DNA from 4 places in the Acerihabitans sp. genome. Region 1 is predicted to be linked to each of the others. Evidence: predicted binding sites of a transcription regulator. Region 1 holds the regulator's gene; each other region holds the start of a gene.
The links. The regulator CRP, encoded in region 1, controls carbon source genes, mostly activating them, when cyclic AMP is high. The targets are predictions, from matches to a motif close to ATGTGANNNNNNTCACAT.
Positions count from the first base shown of each region.

Region 1 (5,011 bases):
ATGCGGCATGGGACGCACCGGCAAGTTGTTTACCTATATGCACTACGGCGTGTCGCCGGATATCCTGACCACCGCCAAGGCGCTGGGCGGCGGTTTCCCCATCAGCGCCATGCTGACCACAGAGGAAATCGCCTCGGTGATGAAAGTGGGCACCCATGGCACCACTTATGGCGGCAATCCACTGGCCTGCGCGGTATCCGAAGCGGCGCTGGATGTGATTAACCAGCCGGACGTGCTGGCGGGCATCAACGAACGTCACGATCGTTTCGTCAGCGCCCTCCGGGCGATTGACGAGAAATATCAGGTATTCTCGGACGTGCGCGGCATGGGCCTGCTGCTGGGCGCGGAGCTGCGGCCCCAATTCCACGGCCGGGCGCGTGAATTCCTGCATGCCAGCGCCGCGCAGGGCCTGATGATCCTGAATGCCGGACCGGACGTCATCCGTTTCGCGCCGTCGCTGGTGGTGGAATTCACCGATATCGAGCAGGGCATGGCCCGGTTTGAACAGGCGGTGGCGCAGGTTATCGCCGTCAAACCTTAAGGCGCGGGCGCCGGGCGGCTAATTGCCTAACCGGCGCGATAGCCAGTTGCCGTGCTGCGGCCGCTGGCGCCAGGCCACCGACGAAATGGTATACATGATGCCAAGATGGAACAAAATGCGCCCCAGATGGCGCTCCATCAGGGTACCTGCCGTCTCCGCCGTTTCGCCGGCGGCAGTCGGAACCGGGCTGTCCGAGCTTGGCCCGTCATATTCCAGCCGCTGCTGGCAACGCTGCAGCGCCACCTCGCACGAGGTCAGGTACTTTTGCGCCAGCGTCGGCGTCAGCATGTAGTGATCCCGCGCCAGGATGGTCATGGCGTTGATATGCTCGACGATAAACTGGCTATGGGTCACCCACAAACGCATATCGGTCAGATAGCGCGAATTAAACGCCGGTTCCCGCATCGCCTGGCTTAGCGAGGTGAACAACGCGTTATGCGCCTGGTTAACCTTCATGCGCGCGTAGGCCAGCGCCGCCGCCTCGGGCGCGGGTTGCAGCAGCAGCCGCAGCGCATCCTGATCCCGCTCCAGCGCCAGATGGGCATTTTTGCGCAACAGTCCGCTTTGCCATTGCGGCCACAACCACAGCATGCCGCCAAACGCCAGCAAACAGCCGATAAGCGTATCCACCAGCCTGGGCACCAGGAAATGCGCGCCGTTCAGCGACAGCAACTGCAGCGTATACACCGCGGTTACCGTCATGCCGGTCATCGCCAGGCCATAGTTTTTACGCAACACCAGATAAGACGCCAGCGTCAGCGCCAGCATGCACAGCAACACCGTGCCGTCGTCCAGCCTGAGCCGCAGCGTGCCGGCGGCAATCACCAGCCCGGCCAGCGTGCCCAGCGCCCGATGCTGGATACGCACCCTGGTGGCGTTATAGCCGTTTTGGCTGACGAACATCACCGTCATTAAAATCCAGTAGGGTTTGGGTAAATCCAATACCAGCCCCAGGCTGCCGCCGATGGCCAACATAATCCCAAGCCTTGCCGCGCTGCGCAGCGCCATGGATTTAAGGGAACAGTAGCTGACCAGCGCATGCCAAAAAGACAGCCTCTGCTGGTTGTCGGCCATCAGGTCGCGGCGGTAGAGCGGGCGCTGGGTGCGCAACAGCCTGGCGATACGGCTGAAGTGGTAATAGCAAAACTGCCCGACCGGATTATCCGGGTGGCGCTCGGCAATTTTTTCCAGCGCCGACAGCGCGGTAACCATGTTAAAACGCCCTGGCTGACGGTGATATAAAATATCATCCGCCAGCACCCTCAGCCGCGTGGCAATCATGCGGGCGTTATAACGGATCACCGCCTCGGCGTGGCTTTGTTCCACCAGTTTTTGGACTTCGTCAGGCTGGTGCAGGCTCACGGCGATATGCTCTTGCAAATCCAGCGCCACCTGGAAAGAACGCAACAGGCGTTTGTATTGCAATTGGTTGCTAGCCGACAGCATATACAGCTGCTGGTACACCTGGGCTATTAGATCGATCACCGACTGCTGACGGGCAAACAGCGGCGGCAGGGCGGTTTCCGGATCGGTATGCTGAGTCAGCAGGCTGTATTTCGCCTCGATATAATCCGCCAGCTCCCGATATAGCAGACTGAGCGATTCCCTCATCGGCTGCTCTTTCCATAGCCGGAACCACAGGGCGTTAAACAGGCCGTACCAGGCGGTGCCGGCAATATACAGCAGCGGCGGCACGGCGGGCGGCACATTGCCGGACAGGCCCAGGGTAAAGATGGCGGCGATAAGCGCGGCGGGCAGCAAACGACCATGCAACGGGCTGATTTCACCGGTGACGCCGAACAGCAGCGCCAGGCCGAACAGCACCAGGGGTAAGGGCACCGGCACGGCCAACAGCACCTGGATCAGCACGCTACTCAGGGCGAACAGCGAACCGCCCACCGCCAGGCGTTTAAAAAAGCGTTTATGCAGGGTATCGAGGCCGGCGATATTGCAGCAGGCGGGAACCAGTGAAAACAGCAGGCCGTTTTGCAGGCTGCCGAATAACAGGCCGACGGCCACCGGCAGGCATAACACGATGGTCTGCCGCAGGGCATAATTGACTTCGGGGTGGTAGATTAACCGGCGCCACATACTGTCAGCAAAAAAAGCGTGGTACGGAGCACCACGCCTGTCTAACGGGGCTATCAGCGCGTGCCGTAAACGACAATGGTTTTACCGTGCGCGGATATCAGGTTTTGGTCTTCCAGCATTTTAAGAATACGTCCCACCGTTTCACGGGAACAGCCGACGATTTGGCCGATTTCCTGACGGGTAATCTTGATTTGCATACCGTCGGGATGGGTCATTGCGTCGGGCTGTTTCGCCAGATTCAACAGGGTCTGCGCGATGCGCCCGGTCACGTCCAGGAATGCCAGGTTACCGACTTTTTCCGAGGTGACCTGTAAACGGCTGGCCATCTGCGCCGACAGGCGCATCAGGATATCCGGATTTACCTGGATCAGCTGCCGGAATTTTTTATATGAAATCTCGGCGACTTCACAGGCGGTTTTCGCCCGCACCCAGGCGCTGCGTTCCTGACCTTCCTCGAATAAGCCGAGCTCGCCGATGAAATCTCCTTGGTTAAGATAGGAAAGAATCATCTCTTTGCCTTCTTCATCCTTAATCAGCACCGCCACGGCGCCCTTAACGATGTAGTAAAGCGTTTCAGCCTTTTCACCCTGATGTATAAGTGTACTCTTCGATGGATACTTATGAATATGGCAATGAGACAGGAACCATTCGAGAGTCGGGTCTGTTTGCGGTTTGCCGAGAACCATTCGCTGTTATCCTCTTTTGTCATCGCTATCCCAGGTTCGGGACATCGTATTCCCTGTTACGGCGCTTGTATTATTCACTCTGTGTCCGCGTTTAAACGGAGCGGCGCAAGGGAACTTATTAGGGTCTGGTATTTTGATGTTCCGATCGATCTCTTGCCCTTTAATTATCATGAGCCCGATCCAGCCTTGTTTTTAGCATAGGTTTGATGCAGTGTCTTCTGTTGTCTTGCTTCAGCATGAAGTATGTTCAGTAACATTGCCAGTTTTCCTACAAAAATGTAGTCTGCTGGAAAGTTTTATATCAGGAGTCATCATAATGCAGGCACGGGTAAAATGGGTAGAAGGGTTATCTTTTATGGGCGAATCCGCCTCGGGCCACCAGGTTTTAATGGATGGGAACGCAGGGGAAAAAGCGCCCAGCCCAATGGAAATGGTACTGATGTCGGTCGGCGGCTGCAGCGCCATTGACGTGGTGTCCATTCTACACAAGGCGCGGCAGGATGTGCGCGATTGCGAGGTCAAGCTCACTTCTGAACGCCGCGACGAGGCGCCGCGCCTGTTTACCCATATCAATCTGCACTTTATCGTGACCGGCACCGGGCTAACCGACAAGGCGGTGGAACGGGCGGTGACCCTATCGGCGGAAAAATACTGCTCCGTTTCCCTGATGCTCGGCGCGTCGGTAAACGTGACCCACAGCTTTGAAGTGCGCGACGAACGCCACGCCCCCGCCGCCTAACCGGCCCGCCAACACCACACTCAAACCCGCGTGTTAAGGGAGAGTGTGCCAATGGGGCCGAATCGGGCGTGGTTTTCCCGCCCGCGGCCTCGTGTTTACTTAATTTCCTTTCCTTCCAGCAACCGCTGCACCAGCGGCCCCATAATCAGCTCCATCGCCAGCCCCATCTTGCCGCCGGGCGCCACCAGCGTATTGATATTGGAAATAAAGGAGCCTTGCAGCATCGCCAGCAGGTAGGGCAGGTCGATATGCGCCAGGCTACGGAAATGAATAACGACAAAACTTTCGTCAAGCGAGGGAATCGCCTTGGCGGCGAAAGGATTCGACGTATCGACGGTCGGCACGCGCTGGAAATTAATATGGGTACGGGAAAACTGCGGTGTGATGTAGTTAATATAATCCTCCATCGACCGCACCACCGAATCCATTACCGCCTCGCGCGAATGCCCCCGCTCGCCGGTATCGCGCACCAGCTTTTGAATCCACTCCAGGTTGACGATAGGCACCACCCCCACCAGCAAATCCACATGCTGCGCCACATCCTGGCTATCGGTCACCACCCCGCCGTGCAATCCCTCGTAAAATAACACATCCGTCGGTTCCGGCAACGCTTGCCAGGGGGTAAACGTGCCGGGTATCTGGTTATAGGGCACCGCCTCGTCATAGGTATGCAAATACCTGCGCGACTGGCCGTGACCGGATTCGCCATATTGACGGAACGTATGTTCCAACAGGCCAAAATCATTGGCTTCCGGACCAAAATAGCTGATATGGCGTCCTAGATCCCGCGCCTTACGGATCGCCATATCCATTTCCGGCCGCGTAAAATAATGAAAGCTATCGCCTTCGAGCTCGGCGGCGTGGATATCCAACTGCTGGAATATTTTACGAAACGCCAGGCTGGTGGTGGTGGTGCCCGCACCGCTGGAACCGGTAACGGCAATAATGGGGTGT
Region 1 covers NZ_DASWOM010000015.1:17,314-22,324, forward strand. Annotated here, with positions in the region: gene argD (bifunctional acetylornithine/succinyldiaminopimelate transaminase) at 1-541, shown strand, start outside; gene VGC33_RS02305 (YccS/YhfK family putative transporter) at 560-2,632, opposite strand; gene crp (cAMP-activated global transcriptional regulator CRP) at 2,686-3,318, opposite strand; gene VGC33_RS02315 (OsmC family protein) at 3,635-4,057, shown strand; gene VGC33_RS02320 (phosphoribulokinase) at 4,153-5,011, opposite strand, start outside.

Region 2 (5,011 bases), on a different contig from region 1:
TTGCATACCAATCTCGGCAAAGGCAAGATAGATAATATCAGCAGCGGCCAGGCGGGCAGGCTGTTGCGCCTGATAAGCTTCGACGCGCTGCTGCGCAAGCTCCAGTTCGATTTCCGCGATACCTTCGGCAAAGGATTCTATTTCGACTCCATCAAAGGCACCGCCTGGATTAAAGACGGCGTACTCCACACCAACGACTCGCTGATCGACGGGTTGGAGGCGGATATCGCCATGAGCGGGCAGGTGGATTTAAACGCGCAGCGCATTGATATGGAAGCGGTTATAGCACCGGAAATTTCCGCAACCGTCGGCGTTGCCGCCGCGTTCGCCATTAATCCGGTGGTCGGCGCCGCGGTATTCGCCGCCAGCAAAGTACTGGCGCCGCTGTGGAACAAAATCTCGGTGATCCGTTATCACATTACCGGCAGCCTGGATGAGCCGAAAATCGAGGAAGTGCTGCGCCAGCCGCGCACGCCTACGGCCAAAGGTAAATAATCAGCCTGGATTTGACGGCGGCGCTTTAATGCCGCAGTCTATAAATATGACTATAACGATTGTTAGTAAAATTATTATTCCAGCCGTTGCTGGCCATTCCATCATCTACAAGAGTGAAAACCTATGAGTCTGACTTTTGTCAGTGAGCAATTACTCGCGGCCAACAACCTGAGTCACGAGGATCTCTTTTCCCTGTTGGGACAGATGACCGAACGCCGTCTGGATTATGCCGATCTCTATTTCCAATCCAGCTACCATGAGTCCTGGGTTATCGAAGACGGCATTATCAAGGATGGATCCTATAACATTGACCAGGGCGTCGGCGTGCGCGCGGTCAGCGGTGAAAAAACCGGGTTTGCCTATGCCGATCAGCTCACTCTCAACGCGCTGCAGCTGAGCGTCAACGCGGCGCGCAGCATCGTCAAGGAACAGGGCAACGGCCGGGTGCATACCCTGGGCGAAGTGCCGTATAAATCCCTGTATCCGCTGCTTGACCCGCTTAACAGCCTGCCGCGTGAAGAAAAAATCGCCTTATTGCATCGGGTGGATAAGGTGGCGCGCGCCGCCGATCCCCGGGTGCAGGAAGTGAATGCCAGCCTGTCCGGCGTATACGAGCAGGTACTGGTGGCGGCCAGCGACGGTACCCTGGCGGCGGATGTGCGCCCGCTGGTGCGTTTGTCCATCAGCGTCCAGGTTGAGCAGGACGGTAAGCGTGAGCGCGGCTCCAGCGGCGGCGGCGGCCGTTTCGGTTATGACTTCTTCCTTGCCAGCGACAATGGCGAGGTGCGTGCCGACAGCTGGGCGCGGGAAGCGGTGCGCATGGCGCTGATTAACCTGTCCGCTGTGGCGGCGCCGGCCGGCGCCATGCCGGTGGTGCTGGGCGCCGGCTGGCCGGGCGTGCTGCTCCATGAAGCGGTCGGCCACGGTCTGGAAGGCGATTTCAACCGCCGCGGCAGCTCGGTGTTCAGCGGCCAGATGGGGCAACTGGTGGCCTCGCCGTTATGTACCGTGGTGGACGACGGCACGTTGGCCGGCCTGCGCGGTTCGCTGGCCATTGATGATGAAGGGGTGCCGGGGCAGTATAATATGCTGATTGAAAACGGGATCCTCAAAGGGTATATGCAGGATAAGCTCAACGCCAGGCTGATGGGCGTCGCGCCCACCGGCAACGGGCGCCGCGAGTCTTACGCCTCGCTGCCGATGCCGCGCATGACCAATACCTATATGCTGGCCGGCCAGTCCACCCCCGAGGAGATCATCGCCAGCGTCGAATATGGCCTGTATGCGCCCAATTTCGGCGGCGGCCAGGTGGATATTACCTCCGGCAAATTCGTGTTCTCCACCTCCGAGGCCTATCTCATCGAAAACGGCCGGGTAACCAGCCCGGTAAAAGGGGCGACGCTCATCGGCTCCGGCATCGAGGCGATGCAGCAAATCTCGATGGTCGGCAACGATCTGGCACTGGACAAAGGAGTTGGCGTCTGCGGCAAGGAAGGCCAAAGCGTGCCGGTCGGCGTAGGCCAGCCCACGCTCAAGCTTGACAACCTCACCGTCGGCGGCACCGCCTGAGTCCTGCTCCGTCGGGATATCAGAACATGGTATCCTGGCGGAACGCCTGATAAACCGCCGTAACATTGGTAAAATACTCCTGCAGGGCGTTGATGCACACCTGCACCTTCAGCGGTAACTTGTCTTTTTGGGTATAGACCGCATACACCGGCCGCGGGTCGGAAAGATAGCGACTGAATAATATCTCGACGTTGCCCTGTTTGATCTCATCCAGTACCCACATTATCGGCACATAGGCGATGCCTGCACCGGCGGTCAGCCAGCGGATCAGCGTCTGCGAGTCGTTGGTGGCGAAGCGGCCCTGCGGCGCCAGATGCAGGGTAATGCCCTCCGGCGCCACCAGCTCGAATTCGCTGTCCGGCCTGACGTCATATTCCAGCCAGGAAAAATTGACCATATCGCTGGGTTTTTCCGGCGTGCCATGGGTCGCCAGGTAATTTTTGGCGGCGCATACCACCATCGGCATGGCGCCCAGACGCCGAGAGAACAGGCTTGAATCCTGTAACGCCCCCACCCGCACCACCAGATCCAGGCCGTCGGCAATCAGGTCCGGCGCCGGTATGCCGGTCACCAGGTTAACCGACAGGCCCGGATACTCCTTGAGCATATCGGCGGTGATGGTCGCCAACACATTATGGGCCATGGTGGAGGAACTGCCGACGCGCAGCGTGCCGATGGGGGTGTTGTTAAAGGCGTAAAGCTGTTCATGCACTTCCTGGAACTCCAGCAGCATGCGGCGGCAACCCTGGTAATAAATCTTGCCGGCCTCGGTCAGGCCCAGGCTGCGGGTACTGCGGTTTAGCAGCTTCACCTGGAGTTCGTTTTCCAGTTTCGCCACGGTCTGGCTGACGGACGACACGCTCATCTGCAACTGCCGGGCGGCGGAGGTAAAAGAGCCGCCTTCCACCACCTTGGCAAACACCATCATGCGTTTCAGTCTTTCCATTGTTAACTCTGAGTGAAAAGTGATTTAGATCACATAATATTGAAAACCCTTGTAGGTAAGGCTTATTATATACCCATCGGTCCATCAGAACGCTGGTCGCCACGCTATATTTCATCGGCCTTTATCGCATTGAAATAAACAGTAACATTATGTGTGTCTCCGCGCCATGCCGTCTCCAGGCGTTTTATCCGCCGGTCATTTCCATCGATCACCTTTCCGGGTTCTATACTTAGCCGCGTTCATCTGCGCGTATGCCGCCCGCGATCGCCGGGTGAATCAGACGGCGTGTGAAGCGCCATTGGGGACTGCGGCCACGGTTAACGGTAAAAGGTAAGGAAAAAGTCATGAGTTTGCTGCCGGTTATGGTGATCTTCGGCCTGTCGTTCCCACCGGTATTTTTTGAACTGCTGGTGTCGATGGCGGTGTTCCTGTTACTACGCCGCGTATTGCAGCCGACGGGAATTTACGATTTCGTCTGGCATCCGGCCTTGTTTAATACCGCGTTATATTGCTGCGTGTTTTATCTGATTTCGTGTCTTTTCGTTTGAGGTCGCTGTGAAAACTGTCGTAACAAAAATAATCAGGATGGCGATTACCCTGCTGTTGGTCTTGATTGCCGCCGTCGCCATTTTCCGGGCATGGACGTTCTATACCGAATCGCCCTGGACGCGGGACGCCAAGTTCACCGCCGATATCGTGGCGATTTCGCCGGATGTCAGCGGCCTGCTCACCGATGTGCGGGTGAGCGATAATCAGCTGGTGACGCGCGGTCAGGTACTGTTTGTGGTCGATCAGCCGCGTTATCAGCAGGCGCTGGACGAAGCCCAGGCCGATGTGGATTATTACCAGGCCCTGGTGGCCGAGAAACGCCGCGAGGCGGGACGCCGGCTGCGGTTGGGCACCAATGCCATGTCGCAGGAAGCCATCGACCAGTCCAGCAATGATTTGACCACCGTCGGCCATCAGCTGGCAAAAGCGGTGGCCGTCAGGGATCTGGCGAAAATCGACCTGGATCGCACCACGGTGCGCGCGCCCGCCGAAGGCTGGATAACCAACCTCAACGTCCACGCCGGAGAATTTATCACCCGCGGCACGGTGTCGGTGGCGTTGATCAAGCGTAACTCTTTCTACCTGCTGGCCTATATGGAAGAGACCAAACTGGAAAAAGTGCGCCCGGGCTTTCGCGTGGAAATCACGCCGCTCGGCAGTAACCGGGTGCTGTACGGCACGGTGGACAGTATCTCCGCCGGGGTGACCAACAGCAGCAGTTCGGTGGATGCCAAGGGTATGGCGACCGTGGATTCCAATCTGGAATGGGTACGTCTGGCCCAGCGGGTGCCGGTGAAAATCCGCCTCGACGCGCAGCAGGGCGATCTTTATCCGGCCGGCACCACCGCTACCGTGGTCATCACAGGCAGTAAAGATCGCGACCGGCGCGAGCTTTCGCCGATGATGCAGCTGATGCATCGCCTGCGCGAGTTCGGTTAAGCGGATGGCCCGATAATGTTGCAACTGCTGGCGCCGATATTTTTCCGCTGCCGTTTTGCGGTCAAGCTGACCTTCGCCATACTGCTGGCGCTGTTCCTGGGGTTTCATTTCCAGCTGGAAACGCCGCGCTGGTCGGTGCTCACCGCCGCCATCGTCGCCGCAGGCCCGGCCTTTGCCGCCGGCGGCGAGCCGTTTGCCGGCGCCATACGCCATCGCGGCATGCTGCGCATCGTCGGCACCTTTATCGGCTGCGCCGGGGCGCTGGTGATCATTACCCTGACCATCCGCGCCCCGGTGGTCATGCTGCTGTTAAGCTGTATCTGGGCCGGCGGCTGTATGTGGATTTCCACGCTGGTGCGGGTGCAGAATTCTTATGCCCTGGGACTTGCCGGGTATACCGCGCTGATTATTATCGTCAGTATTCAAAGCCAGCCCCAGGTCACGCCGCAGTTCGCCATTGAGCGCTGTAGCGAAATCGTGCTGGGCATCGTTTGCGCCATCCTGGCGGATATC
Region 2 covers NZ_DASWOM010000134.1:46,630-51,640, reverse strand. Annotated here, with positions in the region: gene yhdP (AsmA2 domain-containing protein YhdP) at 1-495, shown strand, start outside; gene tldD (metalloprotease TldD) at 619-2,064, shown strand; gene aaeR (HTH-type transcriptional activator AaeR) at 2,084-3,010, opposite strand; gene aaeX (p-hydroxybenzoic acid efflux pump operon protein AaeX) at 3,355-3,558, shown strand; gene aaeA (p-hydroxybenzoic acid efflux pump subunit AaeA) at 3,596-4,498, shown strand; gene aaeB (p-hydroxybenzoic acid efflux pump subunit AaeB) at 4,514-5,011, shown strand, end outside.
Region 2: the regulator CRP is predicted to act here: its motif matches at 3,028-3,045, upstream of aaeR (HTH-type transcriptional activator AaeR).

Region 3 (5,011 bases), on a different contig from region 1:
ATCGGTAAACCAGGCGAAAGGATCGGTGCTGGCCACCAGGGCGATATTGGCCCAGGGGTTAAAGGATCCGGAGCGAATGATGACCTTGGCGCGATAGGCCAGATCCCGGCAGAGGTCCTCATGGCTAACGCCGGAGAACACCGCGCCGGATCCGGTATAGATCTGCTGCAGGTCGCGGTAGAGCGCCGGATGGCAGTCGCGCACTTCCGGGGCAAAGCTGACCTCCTCGACGCACAGGGCGTCGCGCAGCACCCGCAGGATTGCCAGGGCGTCAACGGTGCCGGGGAAAAATCCCAGGTCGATGCGGTTGGCCCCGGGCGGGATAGGGAAACCGGCATCGGTCACCAGGACGATATCGGTATGGCCCAGGGTCGCCAGGGCGGCGGCCAGCTGGGGATGCAGGATACTGTTGGCTTTCATCGGATTATCTCAATCATTATGGTTAGCGGGGTGACTGCCGCATAAAGGCGTCGACCTGCGCGCGCGTATGATAGGACGGCACGGTTTCCCACCCGGTGCAGCATAGCGCCGCCGTGGCGTTGGCGAACACCACCGCGTCGCGGATCGGTTGGCCCTCGGCCAGGGCCACCGCCAGCGCCGCGTTAAAACTATCGCCGGCGCCGTTGCTGTCCACCACGCCGACCCGGCAAGGAGGGATTTCCAGGGGCTCGCCGGCGGTAAACACCGCCGAACCGGCCTCGCCCAGCGTCATGACCACATGGCGGCAGCCGGTTTGCAGCAGCAGCCCGGCAATGTCGCGGTTACTGCGCTTATCATCCGGCGCCAGGCCCAGCGCCACGCGCGCTTCGGTTTCATTGGGCGTCAGGTAATCAATGGCGCTCAGGTCCAGGCCGCGCAAATCGCGCGCCGGAGCGGGATTAAGCACGGTAATCTTGCCCAGCGCCTTGGCCCGGCGCAGGCCGTACAGCGCCGTTTCCAGCGGAATTTCCAATTGGGCCAGCGCCACCGCGCTCTCGCGCAGCAACGGCAGCGCCGCGTCCACCCGCTCGGGGGTAAACAGGCGGTTGGCGCCCATATCCACCACGATAATATTGCGCGCCTGTTGGTCCTTGATAATCAGCCCGGCCCCGGTCGGCAGTTCCGCCGAGACGTCCAGCGCCGTAATATCGACGCCTTCGTCGCGCATCAGCCGGATAAACTCATGGCCAAAGGCATCGTCGCCCACGACGCCTGCGTAAAACACCCTGGCGCCCAGGCGCGCTGCCTGCACCGCCATATCCGAGCCTTTGCCGCCCCAGGTTTGGCGAAAATCACGGCCAATCAGGGTTTCGCCCGCCAGGGGGATCCGTTCCGCCGTCATGACCAACGCTTTTGCGTAGCTGCCGAGAATAAATACGCTCATTACATCACCCGATTATGTTTTTGCCGGCGGCCGATAACATTGCGAACAGGGCCGTATTTCGCCGGCATGGTATTACGGCCCGTCTGTTTAATACCCGGCAATATCCCCGGCCAGTCCTTTGACCAATTCCGGCCCGGAACTGGTGCCCACCAGTTCAGCCCCGGCCTCGAACATCGCCTGCATTTTTTCCAGCGTGTTGACTTTACCGGAAACTTTAACCCGGCAGGGGGCCTGAATATTATTTTTCAGGATCCTGACGTCCTCGACGGTAGCGGCGCAGCCGCCTTTTCCCCAGCCGCTGGATTGTTTAACCCAATCTATGCCGGCTTCATAGGCGTATTGCGTGGCCTTTATTTTCAGCGCCTCGGTGGTAATAAAACCAAATTCCAGCATGGCTTTTACCTTCATGCCGGCATCATGAGCCGCGGCGGTAACCTGTTTTAGCTCATCAAAATAGCGGTCTTCCATACCGCTGAGCAAAAAGCCCGGGTTCGGCGGAAAATCAAACTCATCGGCCCCCTCCCTGGCCAGTTCGCGCACCAGCGCCACTTTCATCGCCGTGGTGTCGTTGGCCTGGGGGAAATTAACCGTGGTGGCCACCCTGACCCCGGAGCCTTTCAGCACGTCCTTGGCCAGCGCGACCCAACACGGGGCGATCATGGCCGCGTCAAACTGATATTGCAGGCAGAGATCCAGGTGCTTTAGCAGCTCGTCGCGCGTGAGATCCGCATTCACATTCGTGAACTGGATGGCTTTGGCGACCTGGCGCGGGTCATTAAAATTAATCATGCAACAACACTCCTACTTTTTTGGTTAAACCACATTGGCTAAATTATTCCTCATCAATAGGGCTTACCTTAATGTCTTTGCCGCGCGCGCAGTGAGTGCGATAAATTTCAAAAATATGGATGGAAGTCCCCGGTCAATAAATTTGTGAGACAGATCATAAATAACCCGTCCCCCGCTCAAGAGACCCAGGTAAATAGGCTACTTTTAGCCATCGGTTTGCTATTAAAGAAAAGATCAATGGGCCGGAATAACCTATGGCGGCATTAAAGAACCAGACGCGGATCGTTTCCTCTTTTTATCGGGAATATGATGATTTCTCCACACTATTCAACTATCGCATATTACGCGCCGGTCATTTACAAACCGGCCCGGAGCATCATATACAGCGCCAGTCGGTGGTCGGCCACGAATTTATTTTCTGCCTGAAGGGTAAAGGTCGGGTGAAGGTAGAGGATAAAGTGCATCAGGTGAAAGCCAATCAATTGGTCTGGCTACCGGTGAGATGGCCCCATGAACACTACCCCGATCCGGGCGATCCCTGGGAAATTTTCTGGCTGCGGGTAGACGGGGGCAAACTGAACAATATTATGTCGCTGTTGGAGATACAGAAACATCCGGTTTTCCAATTTGATTTCCCGGACAAAATGAACGGCATTTACCAGACCATTTTCGGCCTGATGCGCTCGCATACCCTGATGAGCGAGGCGCAGTGCGATATGGTCTGCGCCAATCTGGTGTTTACCCTGCTGGAAAGCCGCAGCGCCGAGGCGCTGCGCTCGCCGATGATTATGCATCGTGGCTTGGGTCAGTTGATTTACCAGATACATAGCCATTATCACGATGAATGGGATATCGAAAAATTCATGCATTTTTGCCAGGTGAGCAAATCGCAGCTGTTTCGCCTGTTCAAAACCACCTTTAACCAAACCCCGCTGAAATGGCTGAAAAATTACCGGTTATCCCAGGCGCGTCGCTTATTGGTGGAAACCGACGCCAGCATTGCCGCCATCGCCTATCAGGTCGGTTATAACGATCCGCTGCATTTTTCCCGCGATTTCCATCAGGCCGTCGGGCTGTCTCCCTCTGAATTCCGCCGCCGCGAGAGCCTGGTCAATTCGCTGTGAGATGACGGCGTTTATCCGTGAGCGCCGTGCGGTCATCCCACCCGGCAATCCCGGGCGCCTTTGCCACTGCGTGCCCCCACCCTTGCGCTATGCCCTCCAACTGGCTACTGTGCTTTCTGATTGACGGCACTTCACCGGAGTTCCCTGTTATGTCATTAACCTCCCTGGCGCGCCTGGGCGATGTGCCCGCCGGCGAGTGGGATGCCCTGGTTCCGGCCGGACAACCCTTCCTGCGCCACGCATTTCTCAGCGCGGTCGAGGACAGCGGCAGTCTTGGCCCACGTTCCGGCTGGCAAGCCGACCATCTGTTATGGGTGGAGGGCGGCCGTACCCTCGCCGCCATGCCCGGCTATCGGAAAAGCCATTCCTATGGCGAATACGTTTTCGATCAGGGCTGGGCGGAAGCCTGCGAGCGCGCCGGTATAGAATATTACCCCAAATGGCTGGGCGCGGTGCCCTTCAGCCCGGTCACCGGCGCCCGGCTGCTCGGCTCCCCGGCGGCGGGCGCACAACTGCTGGCGGCGCTGCCGGGGCATCTTGCCCGCCATGGGCTGTCGGGCGCGCATATCAACTTTACCGATGCCCCGGCCAACGTTCTGCTGGCGGCCGAGCCGGACTGGCTCAGGCGCCTGGGCTGCCAGTACCATTGGTTTAATCGCGGCTATCGGGATTTCCAGGATTTTCTCGATACCCTCACCTCGCGCAAGCGCAAACAACTACGCAAGGAGCGCGAACAGGTCCTGGCGCAGGGCATTGATTTCTCCTGGCTTACGGGAACGCAGGTGAACGAGGCGCAATGGGACTTTATTTACGCCTGCTACGCCAATACCTATGAGGTGCGCGGCCGCAGGCCATATCTGACGCGGGACTTCTTCAGCCTGCTGGCCGAACGGATGCCCGGCGCCATCCGGGTGGTGCTGGCCAGCCAACAGGGTCATCCGGTGGCCATGGCCTTCAGCCTGGTGGACCATGATACGTTTTACGGCCGCTATTGGGGATGCCTGGCGGAATTCGACCGGCTGCATTTCGAAACCTGTTTTTACCAGGGCATCGAGTATGCCATTGCCCGGGGACTGGCGCGTTTTGACGCCGGCGCCCAGGGCGAGCATAAGCTTATCCGCGGGTTCGAGCCGGTGCTGACCGATTCGTGGCACTACCTGCGCCATCCCGGCCTGCGCGCGGCGGTGGCCGATTTCCTGACCGGGGAGCGCCAGGCCGTGCGCGCCTGGGCGGACGACGCCAGGCTGTCGCTACCCTACCGCCGGGATTGAGCCACAGGGTGCGAAAACCGCCCCGGCGGAGCGGAATGCCGCCCGGATTACCCGGCGCCGACAAATCCGCCGGTCTGGTAGCGCCATAGCCGGGCATACAGCCCCCCGCGGGCCAGCAGTTCGTTATGGCTGCCGACCTCGGCAATCCGCCCGTTATCCAGCACCACCAGCCGATCCATCTTGATGATGGTCGACAGCCGGTGGGCGATGGCAATCACCGTCTTGCCGCGCATCAGTAGCTCCAGGCTTTCCTGGATGGCCGCCTCCACTTCAGAATCCAGCGCGGAGGTGGCCTCGTCCATAATCAGGATCGGCGCGTCCTTAAGCAATACCCGGGCAATGGCGATACGCTGGCGCTGCCCGCCGGAGAGCTTAACCCCGCGCTCGCCGACGTGGGCATCCAGGCCGGTGCGGCCCTGGAGATCGGACAGCTGCGGGATAAACTCGTCGGCGCGGGCGCGGCG
Region 3 covers NZ_DASWOM010000064.1:54,473-59,483, reverse strand. Annotated here, with positions in the region: gene VGC33_RS10495 (RbsD/FucU domain-containing protein) at 1-420, opposite strand, end outside; gene VGC33_RS10490 (ribokinase) at 443-1,363, opposite strand; gene deoC (deoxyribose-phosphate aldolase) at 1,451-2,152, opposite strand; gene VGC33_RS10480 (helix-turn-helix domain-containing protein) at 2,407-3,276, shown strand; gene VGC33_RS10475 (GNAT family N-acetyltransferase) at 3,426-4,547, shown strand; gene VGC33_RS10470 (ABC transporter ATP-binding protein) at 4,595-5,011, opposite strand, start outside.
Region 3: the regulator CRP is predicted to act here: its motif matches at 2,248-2,265, upstream of deoC (deoxyribose-phosphate aldolase).

Region 4 (5,011 bases), on a different contig from region 1:
GGGAATATCATCGCGATCTGGCGGCCGGCCTCAACCCGACTCTTCCGGTTAACTATTTCCCGGAGAACAATCCAGACCTGCCGCCCAGGGCCAGCTGGCGCAGCCATGGGCATTTATTGTTCGCCAACTGGCTGAACTATTACGTCTACCAGATTACGCCGTTTGATCTGAAGAAAATGAATCCCACCCTGGATTAAAAGGCAATACAGCTCGCGCCCTGTTCAGCGCCGGAGAGCTGTGCGCGCAGCGCGCCGAACAGCTCACGGCCACAGCCGATATGCTCCGCGCTTAGGTCGGGCCGCGTCACTGTCCGTTGCGCCAGTTCGGCGGCGTCCACCAGCAATGACAGTTCGCCGGTAACGCCGTTCACGCGTAGCAGATCGCCGGTCTGGATTTTAGCCAGTAAGCCGCCGTTATAGGCCTCCGGCGTGACATGGATGGCCGCGGGGACCTTGCCCGATGCGCCGGACAGACGTCCGTCGGTGACCAGGGCGATCTTATAGCCGCGATCCAGCAATACGCCCAGCGGCGGCATTAATTTATGCAGCTCCGGCATACCGTTGGCGCGTGGTCCCTGGTAGCGCACCACGATCACGCAATCCTGGTCCAGCGCGCCGGCGTCAAAAGCAGGGCCGACGTCATGCTGGCTTTCAAACACCACCGCCGGCGCTTCGATGATCTGATTGGCGGCGGGCACGGCGGAGGTTTTCATCACCGCGCGTCCCAGATTGCCATCCAGTACCTTGGTGCCGCCGTGATGTTCAAACGGCTGGCCGATACTGGCAATCACCTTGGGGTCCAGCGAGGCGTCGGTGCCTTCGCGCCAGGCCAGCACGCCCTGATCCAGCCAGGGTTCCATGGTGTAGCGGCTTAAGCCGAAACCGGCAACGGTATTGACTTCTTCATTAAGCAAGCCGCCTTTTAATAATTCGCGTATTACCAGCTGTACGCCGCCGGCATCGTGGAACTGGTTGATGTCCGCCGGCCCGTTGGGGTAAATACGCGACAGCAACGGCACGGCGTCGGACAGTTCAGAGAAGTCGTCCCAATTGATGATAATACCGGCGGCGCGGGCCATGGCCACCAGATGCATGGTGTGGTTGGTGGAGCCGCCGGTGGTCAGCAGGGCGATAATGCCGTTGACGATCACCTTTTCATCCACCAAGCGGCCAATCGGCAGATAGTTGCCGCTGTTTTCCGTCAGGCGCGTGACCTGCACGGCGGCGGCATCGGTCAGGGCGTCGCGCAGCGGGGTATTAGGCTGGATAAACGAGGATCCGGGTAAATGCAGTCCCATCATCTCCATAACCATTTGGTTGGAATTGGCGGTGCCGTAAAAAGTACAGGTGCCGGCGCTGTGATAAGACGCCGCTTCCGCTTCCAACATGCCCGCGCGGTCTATTTTGCCCTCGGCGTAAAGCTGGCGGACGCGTACCTTTTCTTTATTCGGCAAACCGCTGGCCATCGGGCCTGCCGGGACAAATACCGCCGGCAGATGGCCAAAGGACAGCGCGGCCATCACAAGCCCCGGGACTATTTTATCGCAAATCCCCAGGTATAAGGCGCCGTCGAACATATTATGGGATAAACCGATGGCGGCTGACATGGCGATGATTTCCCTGCTCATCAGTGACAGCTCCATACCGTCTTGTCCCTGGGTCACGCCGTCGCACATCGCCGGAACACCTGCGGCTACCTGGCCGACCGCGCCCACGCCGTGGAGCGCGTTTTTCAACCGCTGCGGGTAATGTTCGTAAGGCTGGTGGGCCGACAGCATATCGTTGTATGACGTGATAATGGCGATATCATTGCGGGTCATGCTTTTCAGCGCCAGCTTATCCTCGGGCTGGCAGGCGGCGAACCCGTGGGCCAGGTTGCCGCAGGCCAGCTGCGACCGGTGTACCGTTTTGGCGCGCGCGGCGTCGATGCGCGCCAGATAAGCGGTGCGGGTAGGTAGGGAACGGTCGATTACGCGTTGCGTCACGCGGGCTACGGTAGGATTCATATTTGCCTCACATTTAAGATTGAATGGTCAGGCCAGGTGCGCGCCACAGGCGCAGCCTGGCATGACCACGGAATTGATGCCCTGCCGCCGGCAAACCGCCGGATCGTTTTTTTTATGATGATGATGTTATGGTGGCGAAGCGGCATGCCGGCTTGTTTACAGTAAAATATCAGTAATTGAATCGTTTCAGCCAAAGCGGCTTAAAAAGCCGGATGCGCCTGTTGGCGGCTTCCGGCCGGGTATGGCAACTATTGTTCCTGACATAACAAGCATAGCTGTTATGTTGATATCCTGTGTAGCGCGCCGGGTGTTTAGCCGGCGTCTTGCGCAATGCGTTCTTTGATGCATTGCAGGGCATCGTTAATGACGCCGTCCACCGGTTGGTCGATATTCACCACCAGAACGTCTTTTTCATCGGCGCCCGGTTCCTCCAGGGTGTCGAACTGCGTGACCAGCATCTGGGTCTTGAAGAAATGGCCTTTACGGGCTTTCATTCTGGCTTCGATAACGTCGAATTCGCCCTTGAGATAAAGAAAGGACAGATTGGCGTTCCCTTCGCGCAGGCGATCGCGATAATGTTTTTTCAGCGCCGAGCAGACGATGAGGGAAATGGTATTGGTACGCTGCATCGCAAACGCGGCGTCATTAATGGCCGCCAGCCAGGGCGCGCGATCGTCATCGTTAAGCGCGTGTCCCGCCGCCATTTTGTTGATATTGGCGCGCGGATGAAGAAAGTCGCCGTCCAGGAAAGCGGCCGATAGCTCACGGGCCAGAGCGTTGGCCACCACGGACTTGCCGCTGCCTGAAACGCCCATTAAAACGAAGATATGGTTAGCTGTTGTTGTCATCGTAGGCTCCGTGGCCAGGTAAAAAGTGTATTGATGTTACCGGTAACATTATCAGGATTTTTACCGCGGTTTCCAGATGCATTGTGTTTTTTTCGCGCTAATTGTGATCTGCTTCAAACTAAAAATGTAATCTGAAACATTTTTATTACATTTCCGCCGGCGTCAGGGGCGCAGATCGGGGGATCTGAAAAAGTCTCATGCGCCCGCGGCGTCGAATGCCTGTAATTTATGCTAGGATGTTCTGCCTGTTTTGGCTCAATAAAAGACGTATTTTTTAGCGGTGGATGGGGTAATGGTTAACAATCGAGTGGACGAACTGCGCCGGCAATTAGCTCAGCGCATCATGGTGCTGGACGGCGGCATGGGCACCATGATCCAAAGTTACCGGTTAGAAGAAGCGGACTATCGCGGCGCGCGTTTTGCCGACTGGCCGAGCGACCTGAAAGGCAACAACGATCTGCTGGTGCTGAGCAAGCCGGAAGTGATTGCCGCCATCCATGACGACTACCTGGCCGCGGGCGCCGATATCCTTGAAACCAATACCTTTAACTCCACCGCCATCGCCATGGCCGACTATCAAATGGAGGCGCTGGTCAGCGAGCTGAATTTCGAGGCCGCGCGGCTGGCCCGTCTCAGCGCCGACAAATGGACGGCGCGCACGCCGGGGAAACCCCGCTATGTGGCCGGCGTCCTGGGTCCTACCAACCGCACCGCATCTATTTCACCGGACGTCAACGATCCGGCGTATCGCAACGTCAGTTTTGACCAGTTGGTAAGCGCTTACCGAGAAGCGGTCCACGCGCTGGTGGAAGGCGGCGTTGATTTGATTATGGTGGAAACCATTTTTGATACCCTAAACGCCAAGGCGGCGATTTTCGCCATTGAAACCGAATTCGAGGCGATGGACGTGCAATTGCCGGTGATGATTTCCGGCACCATAACCGATGCGTCGGGACGCACCCTTTCCGGACAAACCACCGAGGCGTTTTATAACTCGCTGCGACATGTCAAACCGCTGTCGTTTGGCCTGAACTGCGCGTTAGGCCCCGATGAACTGCGCCAGTATGTGGCCGAACTGTCGCGCATTGCCGATTGTTATGTCAGCGCCCACCCCAACGCCGGGTTGCCTAACGCCTTTGGCGAGTACGATCTCGGTCCGGATGAAATGGCCGGACAGATTAAGGAATGGGCGATTTCCGGTTTCCTGAATATCGTGGGCGGCTGCTGCGGCACCACGCCTGAGCATATTGCCGCCATGGCGCGCGCGGTCGAGGGCCTGGCGCCGCGCGTCCTGCCGCAAAGGCCGGTAGCCTGCCGCCTCGCCGGCCTGGAACCGCTGAATATCACAGCGGACTCCCTGTTCGTTAACGTGGGCGAGCGTACCAACGTTACCGGCTCGGCACGCTTTAAACGCCTGATTAAAGAAGATAAATACAATGAAGCGCTGGCGGTGGCGTTGCAGCAGGTGGAAAGCGGCGCGCAGATAATCGATATCAACATGGATGAAGGCATGCTGGATTCCGCCGCCGCCATGGTGCGTTTTCTGCATCTGATTGCCGGCGAACCGGATATATCCCGGGTGCCTATCATGATCGATTCATCGAAATGGGAGGTGATCGAGCAGGGACTGAAGTGTATCCAGGGCAAGGGCATCGTTAACTCCATCTCGATGAAAGAGGGCGAGGACGCGTTTATCCATCATGCCCGTATGGTGCGCCGTTATGGCGCCGCGGTGGTGGTGATGGCGTTTGATGAAGAGGGCCAGGCGGATACCCGGCAGCGTAAAATCGACATCTGCCGGCGCGCCTATCGCATCCTCACCGAAACCGTGGGTTTCCCGCCGGAAGATATTATCTTCGACCCCAATATTTTTGCCATCGCCACCGGTATTGAAGAGCACAATAACTATGCCCAGGACTTTATCGGCGCCTGCGCCGACATCAAGGCCGAGCTGCCCCATGCGCTGATTTCCGGCGGCGTTTCCAATGTGTCGTTTTCGTTTCGCGGCAACGAGCCGGTGCGTGAAGCCATCCACGCGGTTTTTCTTTATTACGCCATCAAAAACGGCCTGGATATGGGCATTGTTAATGCCGGCCAGCTGGCTATCTATGATGATCTGTCCGATGAATTGCGCGAGGCGGTGGAAGATGTGGTGCTT
Region 4 covers NZ_DASWOM010000022.1:16,708-21,718, reverse strand. Annotated here, with positions in the region: gene metA (homoserine O-acetyltransferase MetA) at 1-197, shown strand, start outside; gene edd (phosphogluconate dehydratase) at 194-2,005, opposite strand; gene gntK (gluconokinase) at 2,317-2,853, opposite strand; gene metH (methionine synthase) at 3,146-5,011, shown strand, end outside.
Region 4: the regulator CRP is predicted to act here: its motif matches at 2,955-2,972, upstream of gntK (gluconokinase).